Linked DNA regions of Catenulispora sp. GP43. The protein of the gene in region 1 interacts with the protein of each later gene in a pairwise test. Links are inferred from orthologs where the notes say so. Each region holds a gene or a part of one and is shown on either strand. Other genes may lie near its edges. The genes, in order: tsaE and rlmB.

Region 1 (15,087 bases):
GCCCCTGACGGTGCGTGCCGAGGACGGCGTCGGGCTGTACGTCGAGGTCGACGGCCCGCAGTTGTTCACCGGCGGCGCCGGCTGGGCCCGCCGTCGCGCCGCCAGCCGGGCCGACGCCGGCCCGACCCTGGTGTTCTGCCACGGCTACGCCCTGCACCAGGACACCTGGCACTACCAGCGCGCGGAGTTCTCCGCGACGCACCGCTGCGTGTTCTGGGACCAGCGCGGCCACGGCCGCTCCGAGCGCGGCACGGCCGCCTCGCACACCATCGACCAGATAGGGCGAGACCTGTACACCCTCCTGGAGGCGGTGTGCCCGGACGGCGACGTGGTCCTCATCGGCCACTCCATGGGCGGTATGACGATCATGGCGCTGGCCGCCGAGCATCCCGAGCTGTTCGGCGGCCCGGACGCCGGCGAGCACGCGCGGGTGCGCGGCGTCGTGCTGTGCTCCACCACCGACGGTCACTGGGACGAGATGACGCTCGGCCTGCCCGCGCGGGCCGCGCAGCTGTTCCAGCGCACCGCCCCCGGGGTGTTCGCGCTGCTGGGCCGCGGCCACAGCCTGGTGGACCGGACCCGCCGCGCCGGCACGGACCTGGCGCAGCTGCTGACCCGCCGCTACGCCTTCGCCTCCGATGTGCCGCCGGGCCTGGTCCGCTTCACCGACGAGATGCTGTCCAGCACCCCGATGGACGTCATCGCCGACTTCTTCCCGACCTTCTCCGCGCACGAGAAGGTCACCGCGCTGGTCACGCTGGGCCGGGTGCCGGTGGAGATCATCGTCGGCGACCACGACCTGCTGACGCCGGCGTTCCACAGCGAGCGGATGGCCGCGGCGATCGACGCCGCCGCGCCGGACGAGGGCGGCCACGCCGGCCTGGAGATCGTCCCGGCCGGCGGCCACGTTCTGCCGCTGGAGCACCCCGACGCCGTGGACAGCGCGATCCGCCGGGTCCTGGCCCGCGCGGACGCATCAAGCCGATAGGTCCGACAGATCCATTAGGTCCGTTGGATCCAATAGGCCCATTAGGCCTAATCACTCTGCGCGTCGTGCGTTGACCGCACAATGTGGGAGCTGTGCAGACAGCGGAGGCTTCCGGCCCGCCCGGGACTTCGGAGTTCGACGACGTTTGGGTCGTCATCCCCGTCTACAACGAGGGCTCGGTGATCGCCGACGTCGTCGCCGGCGTGCTGCCGACGTTCCCGAACGTGGTGTGCGTGGACGACGGCTCGCGCGACGACTCGGCCCAACACATCGTCGGCACGGCCGCGCACCTAGTCAGCCATCCGGTGAACCTGGGCCAGGGCGCCGCGCTGCAGACCGGCCTGGAGTACGCGCTGCTGCAGGACGGCGCGGAGTACTTCGTCACCTTCGACGCCGACGGCCAGCACCGCGTCGAGGACGCCGCCGAACTGGTGCGCGCGGTCCGCGACGGCGGCGCGGACGTGGCCCTGGGCTCCCGCTTCCTCAGCGGCACCGTGCACGTGCCGTGGCTCAAGCGGGCGCTGCTGAAGACCGTCGCCGCGCTCAGCCCCGCGGCCCGCCGCCTGCAGCTGACCGACGCCCACAACGGCCTGCGGGTCCTGAACCGGGCCGCCGCCTCCCAGCTCAAGATCACCATGAACGGCATGGCCCACGCCTCGGAGATCGTGGACTACCTGGCGCGCTCGGAGCTGGCGGTCACCGAGGTGCCGGTGACCGTGCTCTACACCGACTACTCCAAGGCCAAGGGGCAGTCCCTGATCAACGGTGTCAACATCCTGTTCGACCTGTCCCTGCGGTCCCGGAGGACGCCATGATCATTCAGGCCATCCTGCTGGTGGTCGCGGCGGTCTTCCTGCTGCTGTTCATCCGGAACTGGTACTCGGTGCAGACCAGGGCCCTGAAGCGGCTGGCGTTCCTGGTCTTCATCGCCATGATGGTGATCGCGGTCCTGCGGCCCAACTGGGTGAACTCCGTGGCCCACAAGGTCGGCGTGGGCCGCGGCACCGACCTGGTGCTCTACGTGCTGGCGGTGGCCTTCGTCTTCGTCTCGGTGAACACCTACTTCCGGCTGAAGACCCAGGAGGCGCGGTTCACCGAGCTGGCCCGGGCCATCGCCGTGCGGGACGCGACCGAGCTGAACGCGCAGCGCCTCGGGCGCGGGCCGGTGCGGGAGGGGCGGCGATGAGCGGGGCGACAGATGCCGCCGGGCCTAGCGGACCGACCGATGCTGCCGGGCCGAGCGGGCCGAGCGGGGCGATCGCCGGCGACAAGATCCTGATCACCGGCGGCGCCGGCTTCATCGGCTCCGCCGTCGCCTCAGCCTGCCTCGACGCCGACCTCGTCCCGGTGATCCTGGACAACCTGTCCACCGGCCGCCGGGAGCTCACCGAGGACCGGATCTTCTACGAGGGCGACATCGCCGACACCACCCTGCTGGACCAGATCTTCGCCGAGCACCCGGACATCACCGCCGCCGTGCACTGCGCCGCGCTGACCATCGTCCCGGAGTCGGTCGCCAACCCGATCCGCTACTACCGCGAGAACGTCACCAAGACCCTGGAACTGATCGAGGGCCTGGTCCGCAACGGCTGCCGCCGCCTGGTCTTCTCCTCCTCGGCCTCGGCCTATGCCGCGTTCACTTCGGGCTATGGGGCAGGATCGCCCAGCCCCTACGCGCGCACCAAGGCCATCACCGAGTGGGTCCTGGAGGACGTGGCGCGCACCGGCGACCTGCACGCCATCGCGCTGCGCTACTTCAACCCGATCGGCGCCGACCCCGGGGCGCCGCACGTCCTGGGGAAGATGATCACCGCCTACCGGAGCGACGAGCCGTTCCACATCACCGGCGTGGACTGGCCGAACCGTGAGGCCGCCGCCCTCCGCGACGTCATCCGGGTGGGAGAGCTGGCCGAGGCGCACGTCGCGGCGTTGCGGGACTTCGACGCGATCGTGGCGCGCCACGCATCCGGCACCGTGCCCTACGAGGTGATCAACCTCGGCGCCGGGGACGGCACGACCGTCAGCACCGCCAAAGACCGCCGGCTCCTGGGCTGGACGCCGAGGTACTCCGTCGCCGAGGGCGTCCGCGACGCGCTCACCTGGGCCCGCGTCCGGGCCGGCCTGCCCGCGCCGACCCGGTCGGCGACCGTCCGGCCGGTCTCGGTCGTCGACGTCCTGATGCCCTACTACGGCGACGTCGCCATGATGCAGGAGGCGGTGCGCAGCGTCCTGGCCCAGCACGACCCGCACTGGCGCCTGACCGTGGTCGACGACGGCACCGAGCCCGGCGTCCCGGAGTGGTTCGCCGGCCTGATCGCGCAACACGGCCCCACCAAGATCCGCTACCAGCGCAACGAGGCCAACCTCGGCATCACCGGGAACTTCCAGAAATGCCTGAGCCTGGTCAGCCATCCGCTGGTCACCATGATCGGCTGCGACGACCGCATGCTCCCGGACTACATCGGCACCGTCCGGGCCCTGATGCGCGACTACCCGCGGGTCTCGCTCGCCCAGCCCGGCGTCGAGGTCATCGACGGCGCCGGCGAGGTCGTCGAACCCTGGGTCGACAAGGTCAAGCGCCGCGTCTACGCCCCGCGCGTGCACGGGGCCCTGGTCCTGGGCGGCGAATCCCTGGCCGTGAGCCTGCTGCGCGGCAACTGGATGTACTTCCCGGCGATCTGCTGGCGCGCCGAGGTCATCACGGAGGTCGGCTTCAACCCGGACCTGCGGGTCGTGCAGGACCTCGCCCTGACCCTGGAGTGGGTGCGCGCCGGGGCGCAGATCGTGGTCAGCGACACCGTCTGCTTCCAGTACCGCAGACACGCCGTCAGCGTCTCCAGCGAACAGGCCTTCAGCGGCGCGCGCTTCGCCGAGGAGCGCGACTTCTTCCTCGACGAGGCCGTCCGCATGGAGGGCCTGGGCTGGCGGCACGCGGCGCGCGCGGCCCGGGTGCACCTGTCCTCGCGGCTGCACGCGGCGACGCTGCTGCCCGGCGCGCTGCGGCGGGGCAGCCGCGACGGGGTGCGGGCGCTGGCCGGCTACGCGTTCATGCCGAACCGGCGCGGCGGGCCGCCCGGCGGGCCGGCCGGCGGGCCGGCCGGGGGAGCGGCCCGGTGAGCGGACCCGGAGCGCTGGAGCCGCCGTCGCCGCCCCTGCCGCCGTCCTCGCCCCCTCCGCCACCGCCCCCGGCGCCCCCACCGCCACCAGGACCGGAACCGGCGCCGATCCTTCCTGCCGAGCCGCCGGAACGCCGCGGCGCGAGAGTACGGCGTCGCGTCGCCTCCGTCGTCGGCCGGCCCTGGCTGCTGGCCCTGGTCGGCTTCTTCCTGGTCTCCGCCGGCTGGGCCTTCGCCTCCCCGATGTCCACCTCGCCGGACGAGCCGTCGCACATGGTGAAGGCGGTCGCGACCGCGCGCGGCGAGTTCGTGAACTCCACCACGCGCCACGAGATCACCAACGGCTTCGAGAAGACCTGGCTCGGCTATCCGCTCCCGGCCAAGTACGGGACCCTCGACGCGATGTCGGCCTGCTTCCGCTTCCAGCTGCTGTCCGCGTCCTGTGGGCAGAAGTTCGGGACCGACAACTCCACGGCGATCGTGGAGACCTCCGCGGGCAACTACAACCCCCTGTACTACTTCCCTGTAGGGGTGCCCAGCCTGTTCCTCCCTGGAGTCTCAGCGCTATACGGAATGCGCCTGTCGTCCGCGCTGCTGAACTCCGCACTGCTCGCCGCGGCGGTCGGCCTCGCCGCCGGCTGGCGCCGACCGGGCTGGCCGGTGCTCGGCGTCGTGGCGTGCGGAACCCCGATGGCGCTCTTCCTGAGCGGCACGGTGAACCCCAACGGGATGGAGGCCAGCGCCGCCGTCCTGGCCTGGACCGCCGCCATGTCCCTGGCGCTGGACGACGACCCGAAACCGGGCCAGGTGACGCGGCGCGCGATCGGGCTGGCCGTCGGCGGCGCGCTGCTGGCGAACACCAGGAGCCTGGGCATCGCCTTCGTGGCCTCCGTGCTGATCGCGCTGGTGATCGTGGCCGGCCCGCGCAAGCTCGTCTGGCTGGCCCGGTTCCGCGGGGTGCAGATCATGATGGGGGTGCTGGTGCTGGGCGGCGTCGCGGCGTTCCTGTGGAACCGCTACGCCGACACCCTCGTGACCTCGACTGTGTCCTTCCCGGACCTGAAGGCGGGGACCGTCTTCAACGAGGTGTTCTGGAGTTCCGGCACGTACATCATCCAGGTGGTCGGCACCCTCGGCTGGCTCGACGTGGCGTTGCCGCCGGGCACCACGATCGCCTGGTTCGCCGTGGCCGGGCTGCTGGTCCTGTGCGCCTTCGGCGTCGCCCGCTGGCGGGAGGCGGTGGTGATCGCCCTGCTGATCATCGGCACCGTGGCGATCCCGCTGGTCGCGCAGGTCCTGGAGGCCAAGCGCTTCGGCATCGGCTGGCAGGGCCGCTACATCCTGGCCTGGGTCCTCGGCCTGCCGGTCCTGGCCGGGCTGCTCATGGCCCGCCGCATCGGGGCGGACCTGCCCAACGCCCTGGAGCGGCGGGCCCCGGTCGCGGCCACGATCGTGCTCGCACTGGCCGGCCTCGGCGCCTTCTACTGGTCGATGACGCGCTACGCCCACGGCGGCTGGCGGAAGTACGCGATCGCCCCGATCGAGTGGAGCCCGCCCGGCGGCTGGCTCCTGTGGTGGATCGTGTACGTGGCAGGGCTCGCGGTGCTGGTCGCGGCGGTCGCGGTCCGACGGCGGGACGCGCTGTGGCATCCGCCGCCGGCTCCTCCGGCTCCCTGAATGCTGGTTTCCCTTAGGGGTCTTCTTCGCCGGTTTCCCTTAGCGAATCCCTCGGCGAATCCCTTAGCGATTCCCTCAGTGGTTCCGCGGCCCGGCGAAGTTGTTCATCCAGGACTGGTCCCCAGTGGCTGAACACTCGTGGTTGGGCGCGTACTTCGGGCAGCTGCCATCGGGCTTGCGCATTGTCTGCGACACGTAGGCGAGGATCTTGTAGCTGTTCGTCTTGGCGGGCATCCAGTAGTCCGACACCGACGACGCGGCGCTCCCCAACACCAGCAGCACTGCGGCCAGCACCCCGACGTGCGCCCCGAGCCGCGACGGCAGCGGCGGCCAGGCTCCCAGCCGCGACGCGGCGAAGGCCGTCGCCGCCGCACCCAGCACCAGGATGCAGTACAGCAACTGGTTCCCGGTGCGCGGCCACAGCTGCACGGTCCCGGTCGCCCACATCCGCGAGGCCACCTCCATCCGCCACAGCCACGTCCCGCCGAACACGCAGGCCACCGTCACCGCCAACGGCCGCCGCCACCCCAGCCACAGCGCCACCCCGAGCCCGGCGAACGTCAGCACGCTGAACAGCCCCACCCCGGCCAACTCGCCCGGCGGCGGCCACTGCCCCACATCCCCGGGCATGTCGGTCCGCCACATGGAGAAGAACGCCGGATCCGTATAAGCGTCGAAGCCATAAGCGCGGTCCACGTTCCCGGAACCGGTGAGGTCCTTGACGTACCAGCCGCACAACACCCCGAACACGGCCACCGTCACCCCGACGAACGCCAGCAGCTTCCAGACCCGCGCCTTAGCCCAGGGAAACAGCAGAAGCACAGCGGCGACCAACCCCGGCGCGCTCCACAAAGAGGACCCCGGGTAGATCAGGAACAGGACGGAGTACAGCAGCCCGAACAGCACCGCACTGACCAGCACCCGGCGCCAGCTCATGTCCCCGACGCGCATGGTGTGCCGCACCGAAACCACGAACACCGGCAAAAGCACGATCATCACAATGGCGCCATACGGCTTGTAGGGATCGATGATCGCGTACGCCGGCACCACCCCCACCACCAGCGCCCACACCGGACTGAGCACGAAACGCCACGCCACATACGCCGCCGGCCCCGTGACCGCGGCACCGCCGATCTCCATGTCCCGGAACGCCGAAGCGGTGTCGCCGTGGTGGAACAGCTGGGCCCACCACGCCAGTGCGTGCAGCGTCAGCGGCGGATACGTCGGATTCGGATTGCCGTGCCCGTGCACGATCGACTCCGACCACTCCACCAGCCGTCCGGTATCCCCGTTCAAGCCGAACAACGGCCACGGCGTCCCCTTCAACGCCACCACGATCCCCCCAGCCAGGAACCCCGACGCCAAGCCCGCCAAAGCGGCGCACACCAGGTGCTTCACCGCCCGATACAGCCGCCCTCCGCGCCACCGGTGCGCCACCATCAACGCCGCCAGCAACAGCACCCCCAGCACGGTGAACCGCACCTGCAACGCCGCCAACGCACTGACCTGCCCGGTCCGATCCAGCGGATCCACATCGACGAACCGCGCCGCGACCGGCATCACCAGCGCCCCGACCAGCGCCGCGACCACCTCGCCGACCGGGAGAGCGGCCCGCCGCAGGGTCGGGCGGACCGTCGACCAGCGTCCGGTTGTGCCGGCGGTCATCGTGTTCGGCCCTGGCCGGCCAAGACCGCGGCCCGCCGCACGGCCGGGCCGACCGCCGGGCCGACCGCCTGCCGGACCCCCGACCACCGCCCCGCTCTCCCGCTGGTCATCGCGCTCTGCCCTTCGCCGCGTGCTCGGCCCCGCTGCCGGGGGAACGACCGAGATCGCCGCCGGTCACGGTCGCACCGATCATCGAACCCTGCCCCTGCGCAGGTGCCGGACCGGCCCGCCGCCCCGGCGCCCGCCCAGGGCGCCCATCGCCTCCGGCACGCCCTCGGCCGCCCTCAGCGCCTCCGTCAGCCCCCACGCCATGACCAGCACCACCGTCACCGGCCCCCCGACCCCGCCGGCGGCCGCCGCGTGCAGCGGATCCACCGGCAGCTCCACCAGGACCACCATGACCACCGCCCCCGCGCCCCAGGCGATCGGCACCAGCCGGTGCCGGTCCATCGCCACCAGCGTCGGCTGCAGGATCGCCGCCGTCATCAGGAACACCGTCCCGATCCCCAGCACCGCCAGAAGTTCGTGGGACAGCACCGCCTTCGTCCCGAAGAACACCCGCAGCACCCACGGTCCGGCCAGCGCCAGCACCGCGGTCCCGGCCAGCCCCAGCGCCACCACCGCCCCCAGCGCCACCCGCACCCGGGCGCGCAGCGCGGCGTGGTTCCCGCGTGCCGCCGAACGAGTGAGGTCCGGCAGCAGCATCGCCTGGATCGGCGAGATCAGCAGCAGCGGGATCCGCACCAGGACGAACGCCTGCCCGAACGCCGCCGCCACCGCGTCGGAGTTCGTCAGCCGCGTGCTGGCGACCAGCGGCGGCAGATTCGCCACCAGCTGCGTCAGCAGGCTCCCGGCCACCAGCAGCGCCAGGCCGCCGGCCGCCGAGCGCTCCCCGGTCTCGAACGAGGAGACCTCGACGTCCATCCGGTCCCGCGCGCCGTCCTCGAACCCCTCGCGCAGCCACCACAGCCCGGCCAGCGTCGCGAACCCCTGCGCCGCGGCGAACGCCAGCGCGTACGCCCACGCCGGCCCGCCCCGCCCGGTGAGCACGAACACCGCCACGCACGGCACCAGCCGCCCCAGCCCCTCGGTCGCGAGCGTCGCCGCGTACCCGTGGAACTCCTGCCGCCCGCCCAGGATCCCGCGCACCCAATAACAGGCCGATCCCACCCCCGCCGCCAGGACGAGCGCGGCGAACAGGTCCCACTGCCCCCGCAGCGGACCGGACACCAGCACCGGCGACAGCGCCAGGAGCGCCACCAGCGTCAAACCGAACAGGCACGCCGCGTGCAGCCGCGCCGTCCGGGCCACCGGCGCCACCGGACGCCGCTCCGCGATGGCCCGGCTCGTGGCCCGGCTGGTCTCCTGCTCCAGCCCGACGAACACCCCGAGCGTCACCAGCCCGGCCAGGAAGTACAGCGAGGACAGCGCGGCGGCGTCCGTGGACGTCGAGGAGTGCCCGGTGACCGCCAGGAACACATACCCTGACAAACCCACCAGCAGCAGCCCCGCGGCCATCCCGACGGAGGCCCTCATGCTCACCTCCGGTGCGGGAGTCCTCGGCGCCGATCATGCCCGGCGCGGAATGCGGGTAATCAGGGCAATAAGCACAGAAGGCGGTATATGCGCCCTACGCGAACTTCGGTCAGCCCACAGCGTCTCGACGCGCGCAACTCCTGAGATCCGCGGGGCCCGGTACGGTGGACCCATGTCGGTGATCCCTGACCAAGCCGGACCCGGGCTGCCCGGACCCGTCCTGGAGACCCCGGTCGCGACCGCGGGCGAGATGAAAGAACTCGGCCGCCGCCTCGGCGCGCGGCTGCGCCGCGGCGACCTCGTGGTGCTCACCGGCGACCTCGGGGCCGGCAAGACGACCTTCACCCAGGGGCTCGGCGAGGGCCTGGGCGTCCGCGGCCCGATCACCTCGCCGACCTTCGTCATCGCCCGCGTGCACCCCTCGGTCGCCGACGGCGGGATCCCGCTGGTGCACGTCGACGCCTACCGCCTCGGCTCCCTGGACGAGCTCGACGACCTGGACCTGGACGCCTCGGTCGAGCAGTCGGTGACGGTCGTGGAATGGGGCGAGGGCAAGGCCGAGGTCCTGACCGACGACCGGCTCGACATCGTCATCTCGCGGGAGTTCGCCGAGGAGCTCGACGAGCCCGGCGACTCTGACGTGCGGTGGGTCGTGGTGCGCGGCATCGGGGAGCGGTGGACCGACCGCGACCTGGCCGCGCTCGAGGACACGGCCGGCTGAGCCGGCCCGCCCCGGGCAGAGCCCTACGCCACCACGACGACCTGTGTCTGCAACGCCGCGAACTGCCACACCGCCAGCGCGTCGTTCTGCGTCAGCCGCACCCCGCCGGTCTTCGCCTCCGGCTTCGGCGGCATCTCGTCGCCGGCCAGCGAGGCGACCGCCTCCATGGCGAACTTCGTGGTGTCGTTCTTCGGGCCCCACAGCACCTCGTACTGCACGGCGACGCGGTCGGCCGACTGGTTGTTGGCGATCCGCTTCGACACCGCGTAGGTGCCCGCCGCCGGAGTCACCGTGCTCGGCACCACCGCCGCCGACAGCTGGACCTTCTCGTCCGGGCCGACCAGCCAGATCCGCGCCTTGGACAGGCTGTACACCATGCGCTTGCCCGTGCCGCTGGAGGCCGGCAGCGCCAGTGCCGGGTCCGGAGCCGGGGTCACCGTCTGGCCGGCCGAGTTCGTCGAGGCCGGCGGCTGCTGCTTGGCGGCGGCCGCCGCCGGGGCCTTGTTCGGCGCCGAACCGTTGGCCTGCACGGCCAGCACGCCCACTCCGACCAGGGCCGCGGCGGTGATCAGGGCGACCGAGGCCATCGGGTTCACGCGGCCGCGACTGGCCCGCGCCGCCGACCGCGGACCGTTCTGCTGCTGGCTGGTCATGGGTCGTATGGTGCCAGAAAGATAGGCTGTGCGGGTGCTCCTGCTCGCGTTCGACACCGCAACCCCGGCCATCACCGTCGCCCTGCACGACGGCGCTGACATCCTCGCCGAATCCACCACCGTGGACGCCCGGCGCACCGGGGAACTGCTCGCACCCGGCATCACCGCGGTCCTGACCGCCGCCGGGCGCAAACCGGGGGAGCTCACCGGAGTCGCCGTCGGAGTCGGACCCGGCCCCTTCACCGGACTGCGGGTGGGATTGGTCACGGCGCGCGCCCTCGGCGACGCCCTCGGCATCCCGGTGCACGGCGTCTGCACCCTCGACGTGGTCGCTTATCAGACCGGCAGTACGGAGCCCTTCGCCGTCGCCACTGACGCGCGCCGTAAAGAGGTCTACTGGGCCCAGTACACGGACCACCTGACCCGCTCCACCGAACCGGACGTGGCGCACCCCGCACTCATCGCCGAACGCCTCACCGGACTCCCGGTCGCGGGGGAGGGCGCGCGCCTGTACCCGGACGCGTTCCCCACAGCGATCGAGCCCCGCCACCCCTCTGCCGCGGCTCTGGCAGAACTCACTATCAAGCGTCTGCAAAGCGATCCCGGCTCCCTGCTCTTCCCCGAGCCGCTCTATCTGCGCCGCCCGGACGCCGTCGAACCAGGCACCCGCAAGCGTGTCTCCACGAGCTGACGGCACGATGTCCACAATGGCGCCGACGCTGCGTCCGTTCCGCTGGTGGGACATCGAGATGGTCCGGCGGATGGAACAGGACCTGTTCCCCGAGGACCCCTGGTCCGTGGAGATGTTCTGGTCCGAACTCGCGGACGTCCCGCACTCCCGCTACTACGTCGTCGCGGAAGCCGACGGGGACATCGCCGGCTACGCCGGCCTGATGTCCCAACCCGGCGCCGCAGTGGGCACCGTCGAGGGCTGGGTCCAGAACATCGCGGTGGCCCGCGCGCACCAGGGCCGAGGACTCGGGACGGTCCTCCTGGAAGCGCTTCTGGACGAGGCTGTGCGCCGGAAGTGCGTAGAGGTCTGGCTGGAAGTGCGCACAGACAACGACTCCGCGCAGCGCCTGTACACCCGCCACGGCTTCGAGCCCGCGGGCATCCGCCGCGGGTACTACCAGCCCGGCAACCACGACGCGCTGATCATGAGGAAGGCACTGGCGTGACGGCACTGCACCCATCGAAGAACCCGGCCGACGAACCGTTGGTCCTCGGCTTCGAGACCTCCTGCGACGAGACCGGCGTCGGCATCGTGCGGGGCCACACCCTGCTCGCCGACGCGGTGGCCTCCAGCGTGGACGAGCACGCGCGCTTCGGCGGCGTCGTGCCCGAGGTCGCCAGCCGCGCGCACCTGGAGGCCATGGTGCCCACCGTGCAGCGCGCGCTGAGCGAGGCCGGCGTGACCCTGGCCGACATCGACGCCATCGCCGTCACCGCCGGCCCCGGCCTGGCCGGCGCCCTGCTGGTCGGAGTGGCCGCCGCCAAGGGCTACGCACTGGCCCTGGACAAGCCCATCTACGGCGTCAACCACCTGGCCGCCCACATCTGCGTGGACCAGCTCGAACACGGCCCCCTGCCCGAGGGCTGCGTCGCCATGCTGGTCTCCGGCGGCCACTCCTCGCTGCTGTTCGTCCCCGACGTCACCGGCGACGTCCAGCCCCTGGGCCAGACCATCGACGACGCCGCCGGCGAGGCCTTCGACAAGGTGGCGCGGGTCCTGGGCCTCGGCTTCCCCGGCGGCCCCCTGATCGACAAGGCGGCCCGCGACGGCGACCCCGAGGCGATCGCCTTCCCCCGCGGCCTCACCGGCCCCCGGGACGCCCCCCTGGACTTCTCCTTCTCCGGCCTGAAGACCTCGGTCGCCCGCTGGGTGGAGAAGCGCGAACGCGCCGGCGAGAAGGTCCCCATCGCCGACGTCGCCGCCTCCTTCCAGGAAGCGGTGGTGGACGTCCTCACCCGCAAAGCCATCCTGGCCTGCAAGGAGCAAGGTGCGGACCACCTGCTCATCGGAGGCGGCGTCGCAGCCAACTCCCGCCTGCGCGTCCTGGCCGAGGAACGCGCCGCCAAGGCCGGCATCCGCGTCCGTGTCCCGCGCCCCGGGCTCTGCACCGACAACGGCGCCATGGTCGCCGCTCTCGGCTCCGAACTGGTCCGCCGCGGCCGCACCCCCTCCACCCTCGATTTCCCAGCGGACTCCTCCCAACCAGTAGTGGATGTGATCGCCCGATGACCGGTCCCGGCGGCAAGACCGCGAAGAACCAGAGCCTGATGTGGGAAGTCCGCTGCGAGCCGGGCAAAGCACCGGCGGTGGAGGAGTGGGTCCGCGCAATCATCGTCCCGCCGCTGTGGGAGGACGAAGAAGTCGCCTCCTATAACGCGTACAGCTCCGTGGGACAGGACGGTGACCGCGTGGTGGTGGTCATCGACTACCTCGGCGCGGCCCCGGCCACCCTGGCTGCCGACCCGCCGGAGCGGCTGATCGCCCGCCCTCCGCACGCGTGGGTTTTCCAACGCCTTGACGTGTGAATGTCCTCGGATTAACCGTCTTAAGCAACTCTTCAGGTTCCACAAACGTCCTCCCTCAGTAGTGAAACCAGGCGGGCTCCGGGGGCCCGCCTAACTGAACTGAGGCATCGGCGTGACGTACGAGGACCAGGACCTTCCCATCGGCTGCGGCTGCGAAGACCACGACCTGACACCGCCCTCAGGCGCGGCCTACACCAACGCCTCCCGCCGACGCTTCCTGCGCAGCGCCGCGGGCCTCGCTATGGCGGCGCCCACCCTCTTGGCCGCTGCCTGTGGCTCCGGCAGCTCCTCCTCGACGGGCGCTAAGCAGAACACCGGTGCCGGCGCACCGACGACCACCGGCAGCAACGGCGGGTCGCCCGGCGCGCCCTCGCAGCCGTCCAGCGCTTCCTCCACCAACGGCTCCGGCGTGCCCGGCCCCGAAACCGCCGACGCGGCCCTGCTGGCATCCCGCTACGACGGCCTCAAGCCCTTCGCCCCGGCCCCGCCGCCCCCGGCGACCAAACCGGTGAACACCAACGTCGATCTCCCGCCGGTCATCAGCCACATCCCGACCGACCAGAAGATCTGTTTCCTCACCATCGACGACGGAGCGGAGAAGGACCCGGCCTTCCTCCAGATGGTCAAGGACTTCCGCATACCGATCACGATGTTCCTGGCCGACTGCTTCATCCAGGACGACTACAACTACTTCACCCAGCTCCGCGACACCGGCTACTGCACCATCCAGAACCACACGCTGCACCACCCCGACATGACGACCCTCAACGCCCAGCGCCAACTGACGGAGGTCACCGGCCAGCAGCAGAAGCTCGTCAAGAACTACAACACCCACCCCTACCTCTTCAGGGCGCCCTTCGGGAACTCCAACAAGGCCACCCAGGAGGCCTGCAAGCAGAACGGGCTCAAGGCCATCTGCTACTGGCGGGCCACCTTCCAGAAGCAGGGCTTCCAGTGGCAGGCGGCCGACAAGAAGCTCCGCCCCGGGGACATCCTCCTGGCGCACTTCCGCGGTCCCAAGGCCAACGGCAAGGGCTGGCCCGAGATGCACGAACTGATGACCAACCTCTTCCGCATCGTCCAAGAGCAGGGCTATACGTTCGCCCGCCTGGAGGACTACGTCTGATGTAGCGGCAGGGGCTTCAGCGGCAGAACCTCAGCGGCAGGACACGGTCACACTGACCGGAAACCCTGCCTGCCCACCGCTCGGCCCGACGAACCCCAGCGTCCCCGTCATCGTGGACGACGCCGGCGCGCTGGGCACCACCCCACCCGTGCTCACCAACGGATCCGTCTCCGTGAGCACGACCGTGTTCCCGCTCTGCGACGCGCTGCCGCCGGTGTAGTGCGCCACCCAGTCGCCCAGAGCGCTGCCGAACACCGCTGTCGCGCGCATCGTCACCTGGGTCGGGCCCCAACTGCAGCTGTCACCGGTGAGGCTGATCAGAACCGGCCGGGGGTCGGTCGTCGTCGGGCGCGGAGCCGGGCAGCGGGCCGCCTGTTCGGGCGTCGTCGGGTGCGAGCAAGGGTCCGTGGACGTCGGCTTCGCCGGCGGGGCCGACGGAGCCGAAGAGCGGGGCGCGGCGGCCGATTGCGAGGTGGCCGCCGTGGGCGGATGTGTCGCAGCCGCTCCGGCGGTGGTGGTGGCGCTCCCGGACGAGGCGTCGCTCGCCGGCGCCGGCGCCGACGCGGCCGTGGTCGTGAGCGGGTTGGTCGGAACAGGGCTTCCCGAGGTGTCCGGGTCCGCGGTCGGCCCCTGGCTCGTGGCCGAGGCCGAGGCCGAACTCGCCGCTCCGGCGTTCGCCACCGTTGCGCCACCGCCCCCGCAGCCGGCCGCCATCAGTGTCCCCGCGACTGCCAGTGCGGCCGGTGCGAGCGCCCGAGCCCGCCGCGACATCGTCATTCCCGCTCCCCTGTCCACCCCGGCCCGCTGCGTGCCGAGCCGCGAGAGCGTACCACCATGATCACGACCCGACGCGCCCCCTGGCACTCCACTTGACCGAGTGCTAAAGGCGCGCCTAATCTCGCTTTGGCACCCTCGCACCGAGAGTGCCAGCGCGATACGGCCGGACCCTGGCACCCGCGACGACAGGTTCCGCAACCAGTTCACCATCGCCGATCCGTCACGCGAACGAAAGGTCACACATCGTGGCTACCGTTGCCATCAAGCCGCTCGAGGACCGCGTCGTCGTC
Region 2 (14,947 bases), on another replicon or contig:
CGGTGTTCATGGCCTGGTCGCTGCCCGACGACGTGGACACCTGGCTGAACCGCAGCACCGTCGGGAAGCCCTTGGCGGAGACGGAGCTGGAGCGCTTCCGCAACGGAGTGCGCGCGGTCAGGCGGCGCGGCTACTCGGTCGGGTTGGAGCCGGACGTCCTGGGCGTGCGCCTCGGGCAGTCGCTGGACGACCACGAGGCGGTGCCGCCGCTGCTCGCGGAACTGTCGCACACCTCTTATTTGATGGACGACTTCGGCGGCAGCACGCATCGCATCGGCCACCTCGCCGCTCCGGTCTTCGGCCCTGATGAGCGCGTCGCGATGGTGCTGACGCTGTACGGCTTCCAGAAACAGCTGAGCGGCGCGGACATCGACGCTCTCGCCTCACGTTTGACGGCCACCACCCGGGAGATCACCTTTGCGGTGCGGGGGCGGCATCCGGATCTCCGGGTGAGTGGATTGTTGGACTGAGCGCCCCCTTCCTTTCCAAGACCGAAGGGGTGGGTTTTGCGTACTGACAACGGGAACCGCGGGGGCGCGCGACGGCTGGCGATGGCGGGGGCGGCGGCGCTGACTGCGCTGTCCTGCGCGATGCTCAGCGGGGGACCGGCGGCGGCTTCGGTGCTGCCGGCGCCGTATGGGGACCTCAATGCGGACGGCAACAGTGATCTGCTCTCGGTGTCCGCCGACGGCAGTCTGCACTTCTGGGCCGGAACCGGCACCGGCGGGGTGGCGAGCCCGGTCGCCGAGCCGTCGGCCGGTACCGACTTCACCGGCGACCTGATCGACGGCGCCGGCAACTTCAACCGGAGCGCCTACCAGTCGTTCCCCTTCTACTCCACCGCCACCAGCTACGTGTACGTGGAAGTCGGCGACGGGACCGGCCAGTTCTCCTCGGGCCACGAGGTCCTCGTGAGCCCGCCCGGCGGCGCGTCCTCCTGGCCGGCGTTCACGCAGCTGGTCTCGCCCGGCGACATCACCGGCCACAACCGGGCCGATCTGGTGGCCCGGGTCGGTGACCAGCTGGAGGTGTTCCCGAACACCACGCTGTACCACTACGGCACCCCGACCGCCGTCGCCGGCTCCGGCTGGAGCGGACGCACCGTCATCGGCATCGTCGACGTGACCGGCGACGGGGTGAAGGACCTCATCGCCCGCGACGACGCGACCGGCGTCATCTGGCTCTACCCGGGCGTCGCCGGCGGGACCTTCGGCGACGGGAGCACCCGCGTGCAGATCGGCTCGGGCCTGGACGCGGCCGCCTACCCGTTCGTCATCACCAAGGGCGACGCCAACGGCGACGGGCACGCCGACATCTACGCGGTCGGCGCGGCCGGCGGCCTGTACCTGTTGGCGGGCGACGCCTCCGGCGGCTTCGGCGCGCCGACGCTGGTGAGCAGCGACGCGGCGTGGACCGGGATCAAGGCGCTCGGCTGATCGCTTGACGGTGTCCCTACTCTGATCGCGTGAGTGATCGTCATGACGAGCCGGGTGCCGGGGCGGGAGCGAGCTTCACCGGCAATCTGCGGCTGCTGTCCGTGGCCACCCGGAGCACATGGAGCGCGGGACGGTTCCGGTACTCGGCTCCATGGCGGCCACAGCGTTGATACTCGCCGTCCTGGCGGCCGTGGAAGCACTGCTCGACCTCGTCTGGCCTGGCGGCCGGCCCAACGGGCCGGCCCCGGGCGTGTTCTACACGGCCTTCGTGCCGTTGGCGCTCGAGATGATTCGGCGTCCGATCCGCCACCGATGGTGGGCGCTGTTCGGCGGCCTCGTGGCGGGCCTCGTGACGGGCATCCCCGCCGCCTCCGTCCTCCATGGCGGAGTCGGCGACGAATGGGCCGGCTTCCTCGGGTTCTGCGTCGGAGCCCTGATGGCCGTCGCGGCTTTTGCGGCGATCACCCACAAGTCCCCGGCTCGGATCAAGGGCCGGGGCGAGACCCAGCCGTGATCTAGCTCTGCGACGCTGTGATCCGTGGCGACCTTCACCTCTTACGACGGCACCGAACTGTCCTACCGCGAAGCCGGCACTGGCGATCCGCTGGTCTGCCTGCCCGGCGGCCCGCTCCTGGCGTCGACCTACTTCGGCGACCTCGGCGGCCTGCCCGCGACGCGCCGCCTGATCCTGCTCGACCACCGGGGGACCGGCGAGTCCGCGGTGCCCGAGGACCCCGAGACGTACCGCATCGACCGGATGGTCGGCGATGTCGAGGCCCTGCGCGTGCACCTCGGCCTGGAGCGGCTGGACATCCTCGCGCACTCCGCGGGCGCCAACCTGGCGATGCTCTACGCGATCGCGCACCCGGACCGTGTCAGCCGTCTGACGCTGATCACCCCGGGTACCCGGGCGGTCGGCTTCCCGTTGACCATGGAGCCGATCCGCGCCGAGCTCCTCACCCGCAGCGAGGAGCCCTGGTTCCCGGCCGCGTGGGAAGCCTTCCAGCGCGCCGAGGAAGGCGACGAGTCCGAGGAGACCTGGACGGCGATCATGCCCGTCTACTACGGCGCCTGGACACCCGCCGCCCAGGCCCATGCCGCGGCCCTCCCGGCCGACGAGGAGAAGCAGGAGATCCACTTCGCAGAGGGGGTGTTCACGCCCGAGGCCACCATCGCCGCGCTGGCGACGGTCGAGCTGCCGATCCTGATCCTGGCCGGTGGCCGTGACCCGGGCCCCACGCCGGAGCGCGCCAAGGAGCTGGCGGACCTGTTCCCCAAGGCGCGGGTGCGCTTCGAGGTGCAGGACGGCGCCGGGCACTTCCCGTGGGTGGACGACCCGGCGGCCTTCGGGGCGCTCGTCGCGGAGTGGCTGGCCGGCTGACGGCGGCGGGTTCGGGTCGGGCTCGGGCCGGGCCCCCGAACCCGGCTCGGCTGGCTCGGCTTGGCCCGGCCCGGCCCGGCCCCGGGGCGCCCTACACCTCGTCCAGCATCGGCGGCGCGATCTCGTCGAACACGTCGCCCGGCCCGGGGTTCTCAGGGCTCGTCGATCCCCCGAAGTGCTTCATCACGCCCCACACCGCGTTCAGCGCCGTGGTCACCGCGCCCTCGGCCCAGCCGGCGGTCCAGGAGATGTCGTCGCCGGCCAGGAACAGGCCGCGCTGGTGCTCGGGGAGCTCGTCCTGCATGAAGTGCGTGTACAGGCGGCGCTGGTAGCGGTACTGGCCCGGCAGGTTCGCCTTGAAGGCGCCCATGAAATACGGCTCGGTCTCCCACGAGACGGTCAGCGGCGTGCCGATGATGTGCGAGCGGATGTCGACGTGCGGGTAGATCTCCGCCAGCGAGGCCAGGATCACCTCCAGGCGCTCCTCGCGGGAGAGCGGGACGAACTTCATCGAGTCGTCGACCCAGGTGTAGGACAGGCACATCACGCCGGGCTTGTCCGGGCCGTCGTCCAGCAGGTACACGCCGCGCGGCATGCGGTCGGTCAGGGTCATCGACATCGTGTCGCGGTCGGGGTCGGTCGGGGACGGGTCGCGCCAGAAGGGCCGGTCCACCACGACGAACAGCTTCGAGGCGCCCATGTAGTGCGTGCGCTCGACCGCGGTCCAGACGTCCGCGGGCAGCAGCGCCTCGTCGACCTTGATCTTCGAGAGCATCATCCAGCTCTGCGCGGTGAACACCGCGGCCTGGTACGTGCGTATCTCGTTCGCGGCGTCGGCGACGGTGATGCCGCGTCCGGTGCGGTACATGCGGGTCACGGCCGGGCGCGGGTGGCCGTTCTCGTGCAGCGACCGCACCGACGTGCCGGCCGGCCAGTGCGCGAGCGTGTCGGGGGACTGCGACCACAGCGCCAGCGGCAGCTGCTGGCAGCCGCCGACCACGCGCCGGTGGTGGTCGTCGGCGCCGGTGTAGACGACGCGCAGGATCTCCAGCATCGAGTTCGGGAAGTCCGTGTCCCAGCCGCCGGTGCCGAAGCCGACCTGGCCGAACACCTCGCGGTGCCGGAAGGACTTGAAGGCCGGGTTCGCGGCCAGGAAGCCGTAGAACGAGGTGTCGTCCAGCCGGTGCACCAGCCGGCCCCAGATCTCCCGCACCGTGGCCACGTCCCGCTCGCGGATCGCCTGCTGCATCGCGGAGAACTCGGCGCCGTGCGCCGGGTCGTCCAGCGCGTCGGCCCAGGCGTCGGCGACCTCGTGGTAGATCGCCGGCAGGTCCTCCAGGGTGGTGGCGTAGTGGCTGACGCCCTTGAGGTCGATGACCGTGGACGGCGTCGCGGCGTCCAGCGGGTTCGGGAACGGCTCGGTGCGCAGCCCCGCACGCTCGAGGTAGTCGAACAGCGTCGTGGAGGACGGCGGGAAGCGCATCGCCCCCATCTCGGCCTTCACCCCCGGCACGCCGGGGAACGGCGTGGAGCGCATCCGGCCGCCGAGCTCGTCGGCCTCGTACACCACCGGCTTGAGCCCCAGCTTCAGCAGCTCGTACGCGGCCACCAGCCCGGACAGGCCGCCGCCGATCACCGCGACCTCGGTCCCGTGCGCCGCCTCCGGCACCGACCCCAGGCCCGCCGGGTGCGCGGCGTAGTCGTCGTAGGCGAAGGGGAAGTCGGGGCCGAACATGGTGATCGGCTTGTGCGAGTCGCAGTGCACGTGGTCGGTGACCTCGTGCACGGTGGCCGGGACGGCGGATGTCATCGGTGGGCTTCCCTAAAAGTCACTGGTGAGCTCTGTACAGGTCGGTTCGTCGGTCTTGCAGATACGTGTTCAGGTCGCGGGAGGCCGCCAGGTCGTCCAGGTCCACGTCGGCCAGCAGCAGCTGCTCCCCGTCGCCGCCGACCGCCAGCTCCCGGCCGTCCGGCGCCACCACCCGGGTCTCGCCGGCGTAGACGAAGTCCCGCTCCACCCCGACCCGGTTCACGTACGCCACGAACAGCTGCGACTCGATCGCCCGCGCCGGCACGATCTGCCGCGGCACGAACTCGTACGGCCGCATCAGGGCGGTGGGCACCAGCAGCAGCTGCGTCCCGGCGTCGGAGTGCGCCCGCACCGGCTCGGGGAACTCGACGTCGTAGCAGATCAGGAAGCCGACCCGGAAGCCGTCCAGATCGGCCTGCACCACCAGCTCCGACCCCGGCGCGAAGGCCTCGCGGTCCACGTCGCCGAACAGGTGCGTCTTGCGGTAGTTGGCCTTGGAGGCGCCGTCGCCGCCGATGAGCTGCACGGCGTTGTAGACGACACCGTCGCCGTCGCGCTCGGGGTAGCCGTAGAGGATCGCGATCCCGTGCTTGGCGGCGATCGCGGACACCTCTTGCTGCGAGGGCCCGAAGCGCTCCTCGGCCAGCTCGGCGATCACCTCGGCGCCGAGGTTGTAGCCGGTGAGGTACATCTCGGGGGTGATGAGCAGGCGCGCGCCGCCCTCGGCGGCCCCGGCGGCGGCGTCCGCCAGCGCGGCCAGGTTGGCGCGGCGGTCGGCGACGGGATCCGGGGCGCCATCGGGGTGATCGGTCGCCGGAGCTTGCAGGCAGGCCAGCCGAAGGGTGGTCATGTCCTCAAGCGTAGGTCCGCAACGCTGGAACGCATCTCGCCGTGGTGGCGAGAGTGGCGGCTCCAGCTCGACAAGTGGTCAGTCCCGCACCCAGAAGTCGAACAGATCTGCGCCCGGCTTGAACCCCGCGGCCCGGGCCACCTCGGCCGCCTCCTTGAAGCCGCGGCCGACCGCCTCCGGCAGGTGCGCGTCGGAGGCGAAGGACACGCCCTTCCCGCCCTCCTGACGCCACCAGCCGACGACCCGGGGGTCCAGCGGGACCCGGGTGTTGAACTCCATGATCTTGTCGGCGCGCGCCAGGGTCCGCAGCACCAGGCGGATGTCGTCCTCGAAGGCGTCGAGGTCGAAGCGCATCCCCTCGGGCCAGTAGCGCACCGGGTAGTCGATGTGCGTCAGCACCTCGAACCCGTCGTACTCCTCGATCAGCAGCGCCGCCTCGGCCAGGTAGCGGCGGTACTCCACGTCGGCGTCGCCCCGCTTGATGCTCACGGAGATGTCGGCGTAGTCCTCGTCGCGCGCCGACGCGGTGTGCAGCGATGCGAGGATCCGCTGGAACCCGCCGCGCTTCAGGAGATCCGCGGTCTCCTCCGGGAACCAGTGCGCCTCGCTGAGCTCGACGCCGGACAGGATGCGCAGCGTCGGGAAGCGTTCGCGGCAGCGCTCCAGCGTCTCCAGATAGCCGGTGAGGTCGATCCGCGGCGGGGTCAGGATGCTGCGGCCGTCCACCACCTCGACGTAGCGCTGCCACGCCTGCGGGAAGTAGCTGTCCGCCGTCATCTCCGAGATGCTGAAGTCCGCGTGCTCGGTGAAGGCGATGGACGGCAGCCCGAGCGCGACAGCGCGCTCGCAGGTCCCCTCCATGGAACCGGCGAGCGCGTCCCACGAGTACTCGCTGTGGACGTGGTTGTCGGGTGGCAGCACCGGAAGTCCCCCTTTTCAGGGGCGGCGCCTCACCGCCCCTGCATGGCCAGCAACGTCACAAGATCGTAGGCCACGTGCGCGGCGGCGATCGAGGTGATCTCGGCGTGGTCGTAGGCCGGGGCGACCTCGACCACGTCCGCGCCGACCAGGTTCAGGCCGTCCAGGCCGCGCAGGATCTCCAGCAGTTCACGGCTGGTCATGCCGCCGGCCTCGGGGGTGCCGGTGCCGGGGGCGTGCGCGGGGTCCAGGACGTCGATGTCGATCGAGACGTACAGCGGCCGGTCGCCGATCCGCTCGCGCAGCGCCTGGACCGCCGCGTCCACGCCTTGGCGCATCACGTCCGCGGAGGTCACGATGCCGAAGCCCATGCGCTGGTCGTCGGTGAGGTCCTGCTTGCTGTACAGCGGGCCGCGGGTGCCGACGTGCGCCACCGCCGAGGAGTCGAGGATGCCCTCCTCGAACGCGCGGCGGAACGGCGTGCCGTGGGTGTACGGCGCTCCGAAGTACGTGTCCCAGGTGTCCAGGTGCGCGTCGAAGTGCAGCAGCGCCACCGGTCCGTGCTTGCGGGCCATCGTGCGCAGCAGCGGCAGCGCGATGGTGTGGTCGCCGCCGATGGTGACCAGCTTGGACCCGGCCCCGACCAGTTCGCCGGAGTGCTCCTCGATCTGCTCCAGCGCCTGGTCCAGCAGATAGGGGTTGATGGCGATGTCGCCGGCGTCGGCGACCTGGACCGCCTCGAACGGCGAGAAGTCCAGGCCCGGGTGGTAGGGCCGCAGCAGCCGCGAGGCCTCGCGCACCGCCGCCGGCGCGAAGCGGGCGCCGGGGCGGTAGGAGACGCCGGAGTCGAAGGGCGCGCCCAGGACCGCGACGTCGGCCTTCTCGCCGGCCGGGAGCTGGTCCAGGCGCGGCAGCCGCGCGAAGGTCGCGAAGCCCGCGAAGCGCGGGGTCTTCGAGGAGTCGACCGGCCCGATCGGGGCCGGGCGTGCGGAACTGCCGCTTTCAGTGCTCGCCATTGAGCTGTTCTCCTAGCTGAGTGGTGCGGTGGTGCCTGATACTTCGCGGTCAGCCGCGCGCTTCGGCGCGCCGACGGTTGACCTCGTACAACGCGATTCCGGCGGCGACGCCGGCGTTCAGCGACTCGGTCGAGGAGGCGATCGGGATCGAGACGGTGACGTCGCAGAGCTCGGACACCAGCCGCGACATGCCCTTGCCCTCGGAGCCGACGACCAGGCACAGCGGCTCGGTGGCGATCTCCAGCTCGTGCAGCGGCACCGCGCCGTCGGCGGCCAGCCCGGCGATCATCACGCCCTGCTTCTTGTACGCCTCCAGCGCGCGGGTCAGGTTCCCGGCACGGGCCACCGGCAGCCGGGCCCCGGCGCCGGCCGCGGCCTTGAACGCGCCGGCCGTCATGCCCGCCGCGCGGCGCTCCGGCACGATCACGCCGTGCCCGCCGAAGGCCGCGACGGACCGCATCACGGCGCCGAGGTTGCGCGGGTCGGTGACGCCGTCCAGCGCAGCGAACAGCGGGGTGTCGCCGTTGGCGAACACCTCCTCCAGGAGGTCGTCCGGGTGCGCGTACTCATAGGGCGGCATGACCAGCATCACGCCCTGGTGCAGGGTGCCGTTGGTCATCCGGTCCAGCTCGTGGCGCGGGGCCTCCAGCAGCGGCACGCCCTGCTCCATCGCGAGCTTCATGGACTCGCGGACCCGGTCGTCGCTGTCGATGTACTGCGCGACGTACAGGGCCTTGGCCGGAACCTGCGCCCGCAGCGCCTCGACCACGGAGTTGCGGCCGGCCACCTGCTCGGCGTCGCCCTTGCCGGGGGTGCGCCGGGTCGGACGGGCCGTGCTGCGCGTACCGGCGCCCGAGCGGGGGCTCGCGGCGGTGGCGCGCTTGGCCGCCGACTTCGCCCGCCGGGCCGCCGGATGCCCGGTGCGCTCCTCGGCCTTCGGCGTCGGGCCGCGGCCCTCCAGGCCCTGGCGGCGCTGGCCGCCGGAGCCCTTCTGCGCGCCCTTCCGGGAGCTCGACGCGCCCGGCTTGTTCGCCCGGCCGCCGGTGCCGCCGCCTTTGCTCGCCATGATGTCTTTCCTTTGTGAATTCTGCTCAGAGGCCGTGCCTCCGCTCCACGCTACCTGCGGCGCGGCGGGGGCACGGTGGGGAGGGCCCGGTCGGGCGACCGCCCCGGTGTCAGGCGATGGTCCAGCGTGGACCGCTCGGGGTGTCCTCGACGGTGATGCCGGCCCGGGCCAGCTGGTCGCGGATGGCGTCGGAGGCGGCGTAGTCCTTGCGCTCGCGCGCCGCCTGCCGCTGCTCCAGCGCCACCTTGACCAGGCTGTCGACGGCCGGCCGCAGGTCGGTGGCCGAGCCCGGGGCACCCGCGGCCCCGGCCCACTGCGCGTCCAGCGGGTTCAGGCCGAGGATGTCCAGCATCTTCAGCACCGAGGCCAGGTGCGAGGCCACGCCTTCCTTGTCGCCGGCGGCCAGGGCGGTGTTGCCCTCGCGGACGGTGTTGTACAGGACGGCCACCGCGCCCGGGACGCCGAAGTCGTCGTCCATGGACTCCGCGAACGCCGCCGGGACCTCGGCCGCGGACTCGGTCGGGCCGACCGTCTCCAGGGCCCGGGTGACGAAGCCCTCGATGCGCGAGTACGCGGTGTCGGCATCGCGCAGCGAGTCCTCCGTGTACTCGATCATCGAGCGGTAGTGCGGGGTGCCGAGGTAGTAGCGCAGGACCACCGGCCGGTACTGCTTGGCCAGTTCCGTGACCAGGACCGAGTTGCCCAGCGACTTGGACATCTTCTCGTTCTTGAGGGTGACCCAGCCGTTGTGCATCCAGTAGTTGGTGAACTTGTCGCCGAACGCGTGCGACTGCGCCTGCTCGTTCTCGTGGTGCGGGAAGATCAGGTCGACGCCGCCGCCGTGGATGTCGAAGTTCGTGCCCAGATAGCGGTGCGCCATCGCGGAGCACTCCAGGTGCCAGCCCGGACGCCCCGGACCCCACGGCGTGTCCCAAAAGGGCTCGCCCGGCTTCGACGCCTTCCAGAGCGTGAAGTCGTGCGGGTCCTCCTTGTGTGTGGTCGGGGCCACGTCGTCGAGCGGCTGCTCCTCCAGGTCGTCCACGCTGAAGTGGGCCAGCGCGCCGTACTCGGGGAAGGAGCGCACGCGGAAGTAGACGTCGCCGCCGGCCGCGTAGGCGTGGCCGTCGTCGATGAGCTTGCGCATCATCGCGATCATCTCCGGGATGTGCCCGGTCGCGCGCGGCTCGACGGAGGGGTCCTCGCAGCCCAGCAGCCGGTAGGCGTCCTGGAACGCGTACTCGTTGGCCTGCGCGACCCGCCAGGTCTCCACACCCTGCTCGGCGGCCTTGCGGATGATCTTGTCGTCGATGTCGGTGACGTTGCGCACGAAGGTGACGTCGTAGCCGCGGTACTCGAACCAGCGGCGGACGATGTCGAAGGAGAGCTGCGACCGGACGTGGCCGATGTGCGGCGGGGCCTGGACGGTCGCGCCACACAGGTAGATCGAGACTTTGCCTGGGGTGACGGGTACGAACTCGCGCGTCGCTCGCGCGGCGGTGTCATACAGGCGGAGAGTCATTCCCCAAGGATACCGGGGGGTGGAAGGCGAAATTGTCTTCAGTTGCCATGTGCTCTCATAGGGTGGTGACGCGTGCGAACCGGGCTCCGCTGAAGTTGCTCCTGATATTGGGGGCGCTTTCCATGTTCGGGCCGTTGTCGCTCGACATGTATCTGCCTGCGCTGCCGGATCTGGCGCATTCCTTCCGAACGCCCGAGGCGAACGTCCAGCTGACGCTGACCGCGTGCATGATCGGGTTGGCGGTCGGCCAGCTGGTGGCCGGTCCGATGTCGGATGCGTGGGGGCGCAAGAAGCCGCTGGCCATTGGGCTGATCGCCTATGCGGCCACCTCGCTGTTCTGCGCCGTGGCCCCCGACGTGTACTCGCTCACCGCCGCCCGGCTGCTCCAGGGACTCGCGGGGGCCGCGGGGCTGGTGATCTCGCGGGCGATGGTGCGCGACCTGTACGAGGGGGACGCGCTCACCAAGTTCTTCGCGACGCTGATGCTGGTGAACGGGCTGGCGCCGATCCTGGCCCCGGTCATCGGCGGGCAGCTGACCCGGTTCATGAGCTGGCGCGGGGTGTTCGTGGTGCTGGCCGCGATCGGCGTGGCGCTGCTGGCCGCGGCGGTGCTCGGGCTGAAGGAGACGCTGCCGCCGCGAGCGCGGGGGACCTCCGGCGGGGGACTGCCGGCGACGCTGCGGACCTTCCGGGTCCTGATGCGCGACCGCCGCTTCATGGGCTACATCCTGACCGGCGGCTTCGCGTTCGCGGCGATGTTCGCCTACATCTCCGGCTCGCCGTTCGTGCTGGAGAACATCCACGGCCTGAGCAAGCAGCAGTTCAGCTTCGCGTTCGGGACCAACGCCCTCGGCATCATGATCGCCGGCCAGTTCAGCGGCCGGCTCGTGGGGCGCGTGGCGCCGAGCCGCCTGCTCGGCGCGGGGCTGGTGATGTCGTTCGGCGGCAGCACGATCCTGCTGGCGGCCACCGCGCTCTTCGGGGGCGACCTGACCGGGACCCTGGTCGGGCTGTTCCTGATGGTCTCGTCGATCGGCGTGATCATGCCTCAGGTGACGGCGCTGGCGCTGTCGGGGTACGAGCCCGCGGTGGCCGGTGCGGCCTCGGCGCTGATCGGGACCGGGCAGTTCCTGTTCGGGGCGATCTTCGCTCCGCTGACCGGCCTGGGGAGCAAGACGAGCGGGATGCCGATGGCGGTGGTGATCTTCGGGCTGAGTGCCGCGGCGGTGCTGATGCGCGCGCTGCTGGTGCGGAGCCCGAGGATCGAGAGCGAGCCGGTCGCCGAGCCCGCGGTGGCTTGAGGCCGTGGCTGCTACTCCGCCGTCCGCACCGTCCCGCCGCCCCGGCGCACCGGATTCAGCTCCGGCGCCTTCCGGTGCAGCGTCAGCCGTCCCACCAGGTGGCTGATCAGCCCGACCATCAGCGTCGAGCCGCCCTGCACATGGCCCAGCGAGCTGCCGGTGATCATGAAGACGTGGGCCGCGATCGTCATCACCAGCGCGACCCGGGTCTTCGTGTCCTGCCACAGGTACTCGACCAGGTAGCGCCACAGGTCGCGGCCGGCTTTGCGGGCCGGGCCGATCAGGCAGGCCGCGAGGACCGCGATGACCGCCAGCGGGATCAGGAACCTGATGTCGAAGCCGGGGATGGCGATGCCGCCGAAGGCGACCAGCCAGCCCGCCGCCGCACTGAACTCCATCGAGCGGAGCACCAGGTTGCCGACGTGCGCCAGGCTGTCGTCGTCGGGGCCCGGGCGGGAGGCCAGGACCGCCTCCAGATCGGCGACCAGCGCGACCGACTCCGGGGCCTGTTCGTGCTCCTCGGAGGCCTTGGCGACCGCCTCCTCGATCTCCTTGGCCTCGGAGGCCGATTCCGGGTCCAGGACCGCGGCCATCTCCGACGCCCGGCGGGCCTCGGCCGCGGCCTGCGACAGGTCGCCGCTGGCTTCCAGGGCGGCGGCCAGGCTCGCGCGGCTCTGCCAGACCTGCGGGCCGAGGCGGACCGCCTGTTCGGCGGCGGCGACCGCCTCGTCGAGGCGGGCCAGCAGGCGCAGGGCCGAAGCCCGCAGGCGATAGCCCCATTCGTCGTCGGGGGCGAAGGTGACGACCCAGTCCGCGGCGCGCAGTGCCTTCTCGCCGTCGCCGGTCTCCAGGTACACCGCGGCCAGGGCGCGCCAGACGCGGACGTCCTGGGCGCCGGCCACGATCAGTTCGTTGAGGACGTCCAGGGCCTGCTGGCGGCGGCCGAGTTCGGCCAGGGCCTCGGCGCGGGCGATGTGGCGCGCTATCTGCTCCGGGCCGAGCGCCGCCGGTTCCGATGTCATCACAGGGACTGGTGGGGCGGGTTCCGGCGGAGCCGAAAGGGGAACGTACTTCACGACCATGGTTCGTTCGAGATCGTCGGCCTCGGCCGGGTCGTCCTCGCCCGTCCCGGCGACCGCCTCCCCGGCCGCGCTGACGGCTGCCCGGACCTCGGCCTTGATGGCGGCGTCCATCGTCGCCGCCGGGTGCCAGACCCGCTGTTCGCCCGCATCGCCGGACTCGACGGACATCCCCCCCACCCCCTCCGCCGGGCGCGCCGCCCGGCAACAGAGGCCTGGTATACCCCACCGGCGCGCCGGGATGCCAGACCCACGCCTGGTATGCGGGCCGGACATGGGATGATCGGAACCAGACAGGGAAGGACGCCCGAGGTGACAGTGGCACTGCCTGAACGAGCCGAGCGCACGCCCCGCCCCGGCGCCTCGCGCCACGACGTCGTCGTGGTCGGCGGCGGCCACAACGCGCTGGTGGCCGCGGCCTACCTGGCGCGCGCCGGCCTGCACGTCACCCTGCTGGAGCGCCTGGACTCCGTGGGCGGCGCCGCGGTCAGCGCCTCACCGTTCGCCGGGGTCGACGCCCGCCTGTCGCGCTACTCCTACCTGGTGTCGCTGCTGCCCTACACGATCGTGCGCAACCTGGAGCTGGTCATCGAGCTGCGCAGCCGCCCGGTCTCCTCCTACACGCCGGTGCGCCGCGCCGGCCGGGATACCGGCCTGCTGGTCGAGCGCCGCCCCGGGGCCGCCACCGAGGACAGCTTCCGCCGCCTGACCGGAGGCGAGGCCGAGTACCGGGCCTGGACCAAGTTCTACGAGCAGCTCGGCAAGTTGGCCCGGGCGCTGGCCCCCACGCTGCTGAACCCGCTGCTGGGCCGCGGGCAGCTGGAGGCGCTGGCCCGCGAGGAGGGCGCCGGGCAGGCCTGGGAGTGGGTGTTCGAGCAGCCGATCGGCGCGGCCGTGGAGCGCTTCTTCGGCGACGACCTGGTGCGCGGCGTGGTCCTCACCGACGCCCTGATCGGCACCGACAGCTGGGCCGGGGACACCGGCCTGAAGCAGAACCGGTGCTTCCTGTACCACGTCATGGGCAACGGCAGCGGCGAGTGGCGGGTCCCCATCGGCGGCATGGGCAGCGTCACCGACGCGCTGCACCGGTCGGCCGTGGACGCCGGCGCGCGGATCCTCACCGGGGTTGAGGTCACGCACATCGACCCGGACGCCGGCGGCGGCCGCGCCGAGGTCACCTACCGCGACCGCGACGGTGCCGAGCAGGTCGTCCAGGCCGGGTACGTGCTGGCCGGGGTGGCGCCGGCGGTCCTGACCCGGCTGCTCGGCCGCGGCGGGTCCGGGGCGACGCAGCCGCAGGGCACCCAGCTGAAGATCAACATGCTGCTGGACCATCTGCCGCGCCTGAAGTCCGGGGCCGACCCGCACGTGGCCTTCGCCGGCACCTTCCACATCGACGAGGGCGCCGCGCACCTGCGCCAGGCCTATCAGGACTCACACGCCGGCCGGCTGCCGGACCCGCTGCCCTCCGAGGTCTACTGCCACACCCTCACCGACCGCTCGATCCTGGGCAAGGACCTGCTCAAGCGGCCCGACGTGCAGACCCTGACGCTGTTCTCGCTGCACACCCTGCCCGGCGGCGCGACGAAGGAGGAGATGGTGCGGGCCGCGGTGGCCGGCCTGGACGCCTATCTGGAGGAGCCGCTGGCCGACTGCCTGGCGCTGGACGCGCAGGGCCGGCCGTGCCTGGAGGCCAAGACGACCGAGGATCTGCAGGCGGAGCTGGCGATGCCCGGCGGCCACATCTTCCACCGGGACCTGTCCTGGCCCTACGCCGAGCGCGCGGACCAGGTGGGCAAGTGGGGCGTGGAGACCGGGATCGACAACGTCCTCATCTGCGGCGCTGGCGCGCGCCGCGGAGGCGGTGTGTCCGGAATCCCCGGCCACAACGCTGCACGTGCAGTTCTCGACCGCGTCGCCGACGCGGGTCGTAGGCGCAGCAGCGGGATATGAGGTTCACGTTTCCATTCCTAGCACACGGGGTTTCGACCCCGTGCCGGGTCCGTCAATTTTGCCCCGCGATCGTGGGATGATCATCGTTTTGTCGTCCCACCGTGACCGACAGGGGGCACAGTGCGAGCGATCAGCGGGATTCGGCCGGAGCGTCGATCGGCTCACGATCGCTCGGGCCTCACCACGGCGCCGAACACGATCGCGGTCGCGATCCCGGCCAGTCCCTCGCCCTTGCCGGTGAATCCGAGCCCGTCGGTGGTCGCGGCCGCCAGCCGCACCGGGGCCCCGGCCGCCTGGCTGAGCGCCTGTTCGGACTCCGCGCGCCGCTTGCCGATCCGCGGCCGGACTCCGACCAGCTGCACCGAGACGTTCCCGATCTCGAACCCGGCCTCGCGCACCCGGCGCGCCGCCTCGCCGAGCAGCTTCAGCCCCGAGGCGCCGGCCCATTCCGGGTCGCTCGTCCCGAACTGCGCCCCGAGGTCGCCGAGCCCGGCCGCCGAGAACAGCGCGTTGCAGGCGGCGTGCGCGACCACGTCGGCGTCCGAGTGTCCGGCCAGCCCGACCTCGCCGGGCCAGTGCAGGCCGCCGATCCAGAGCTCGCGCCCTTCTTCGAAGGCG

The links.
Region 2: the proteins of tsaE (region 1) and rlmB interact in binary tests that used the Escherichia coli proteins (3 or more experiments, as listed by UniProt). The link is inferred for Catenulispora sp. GP43 from one-to-one orthologs.

Annotation. Positions count from the first base shown.
Region 1 is NZ_JBGCCT010000005.1:170,848-185,934, forward strand. Bases 8,036-10,928 are described here. They hold tsaE (tRNA (adenosine(37)-N6)-threonylcarbamoyltransferase complex ATPase subunit type 1 TsaE), read left to right. Parts: upstream 8,036-9,154; coding sequence 9,155-9,703; downstream 9,704-10,928. Other genes in these bases: ABH926_RS12935 (lipopolysaccharide biosynthesis protein), read right to left, coding at 8,036-8,982; ABH926_RS12945 (hypothetical protein), read right to left, coding at 9,727-10,356; tsaB (tRNA (adenosine(37)-N6)-threonylcarbamoyltransferase complex dimerization subunit type 1 TsaB), read left to right, coding at 10,391-10,928. In the rest of the region: ABH926_RS12905 (alpha/beta fold hydrolase), read left to right, coding at 1-988; ABH926_RS12910 (glycosyltransferase family 2 protein), read left to right, coding at 1,081-1,803; ABH926_RS12915 (DUF2304 domain-containing protein), read left to right, coding at 1,800-2,174; ABH926_RS12920 (NAD-dependent epimerase/dehydratase family protein), read left to right, coding at 2,171-4,105; ABH926_RS12925 (DUF2142 domain-containing protein), read left to right, coding at 4,102-5,781; ABH926_RS12930 (hypothetical protein), read right to left, coding at 5,857-7,446; more of ABH926_RS12935, read right to left, coding at 7,636-8,035; more of tsaB, read left to right, coding at 10,929-11,047; rimI (ribosomal protein S18-alanine N-acetyltransferase), read left to right, coding at 11,064-11,534; tRNA (adenosine(37)-N6)-threonylcarbamoyltransferase complex transferase subunit TsaD, read left to right, coding at 11,531-12,598; ABH926_RS12965 (hypothetical protein), read left to right, coding at 12,595-12,894; ABH926_RS12970 (polysaccharide deacetylase family protein), read left to right, coding at 13,007-14,020; ABH926_RS12975 (hypothetical protein), read right to left, coding at 14,051-14,290; ABH926_RS12980 (hypothetical protein), read left to right, coding at 14,328-14,858; co-chaperone GroES, read left to right, coding at 15,040-15,087. UniProt on the Escherichia coli protein: Required for the formation of a threonylcarbamoyl group on adenosine at position 37 (t(6)A37) in tRNAs that read codons beginning with adenine.
Region 2 is NZ_JBGCCT010000001.1:638,841-653,787, reverse strand. What follows is about bases 6,470-9,222. They hold rlmB (23S rRNA (guanosine(2251)-2'-O)-methyltransferase RlmB), read right to left. Parts: upstream 8,478-9,222; coding sequence 7,461-8,477; downstream 6,470-7,460. Other genes in these bases: cysS (cysteine--tRNA ligase), read right to left, coding at 8,587-9,222; speB (agmatinase), read right to left, coding at 6,470-7,411. In the rest of the region: ABH926_RS02950 (IclR family transcriptional regulator), read left to right, coding at 1-470; ABH926_RS02945 (FG-GAP repeat domain-containing protein), read left to right, coding at 507-1,436; ABH926_RS02940 (hypothetical protein), read left to right, coding at 1,588-1,950; ABH926_RS02935 (alpha/beta fold hydrolase), read left to right, coding at 1,975-2,817; ABH926_RS02930 (flavin monoamine oxidase family protein), read right to left, coding at 2,909-4,627; ABH926_RS02925 (carbon-nitrogen hydrolase family protein), read right to left, coding at 4,647-5,477; ABH926_RS02920 (PHP domain-containing protein), read right to left, coding at 5,556-6,398; more of speB, read right to left, coding at 6,428-6,469; more of cysS, read right to left, coding at 9,223-9,996; ABH926_RS02900 (multidrug effflux MFS transporter), read left to right, coding at 10,029-11,297; ABH926_RS02895 (tetratricopeptide repeat protein), read right to left, coding at 11,309-12,547; ABH926_RS02890 (phytoene desaturase family protein), read left to right, coding at 12,656-14,329; ispF (2-C-methyl-D-erythritol 2,4-cyclodiphosphate synthase), read right to left, coding at 14,491-14,947. UniProt on the Escherichia coli protein: Specifically methylates the ribose of guanosine 2251 in 23S rRNA.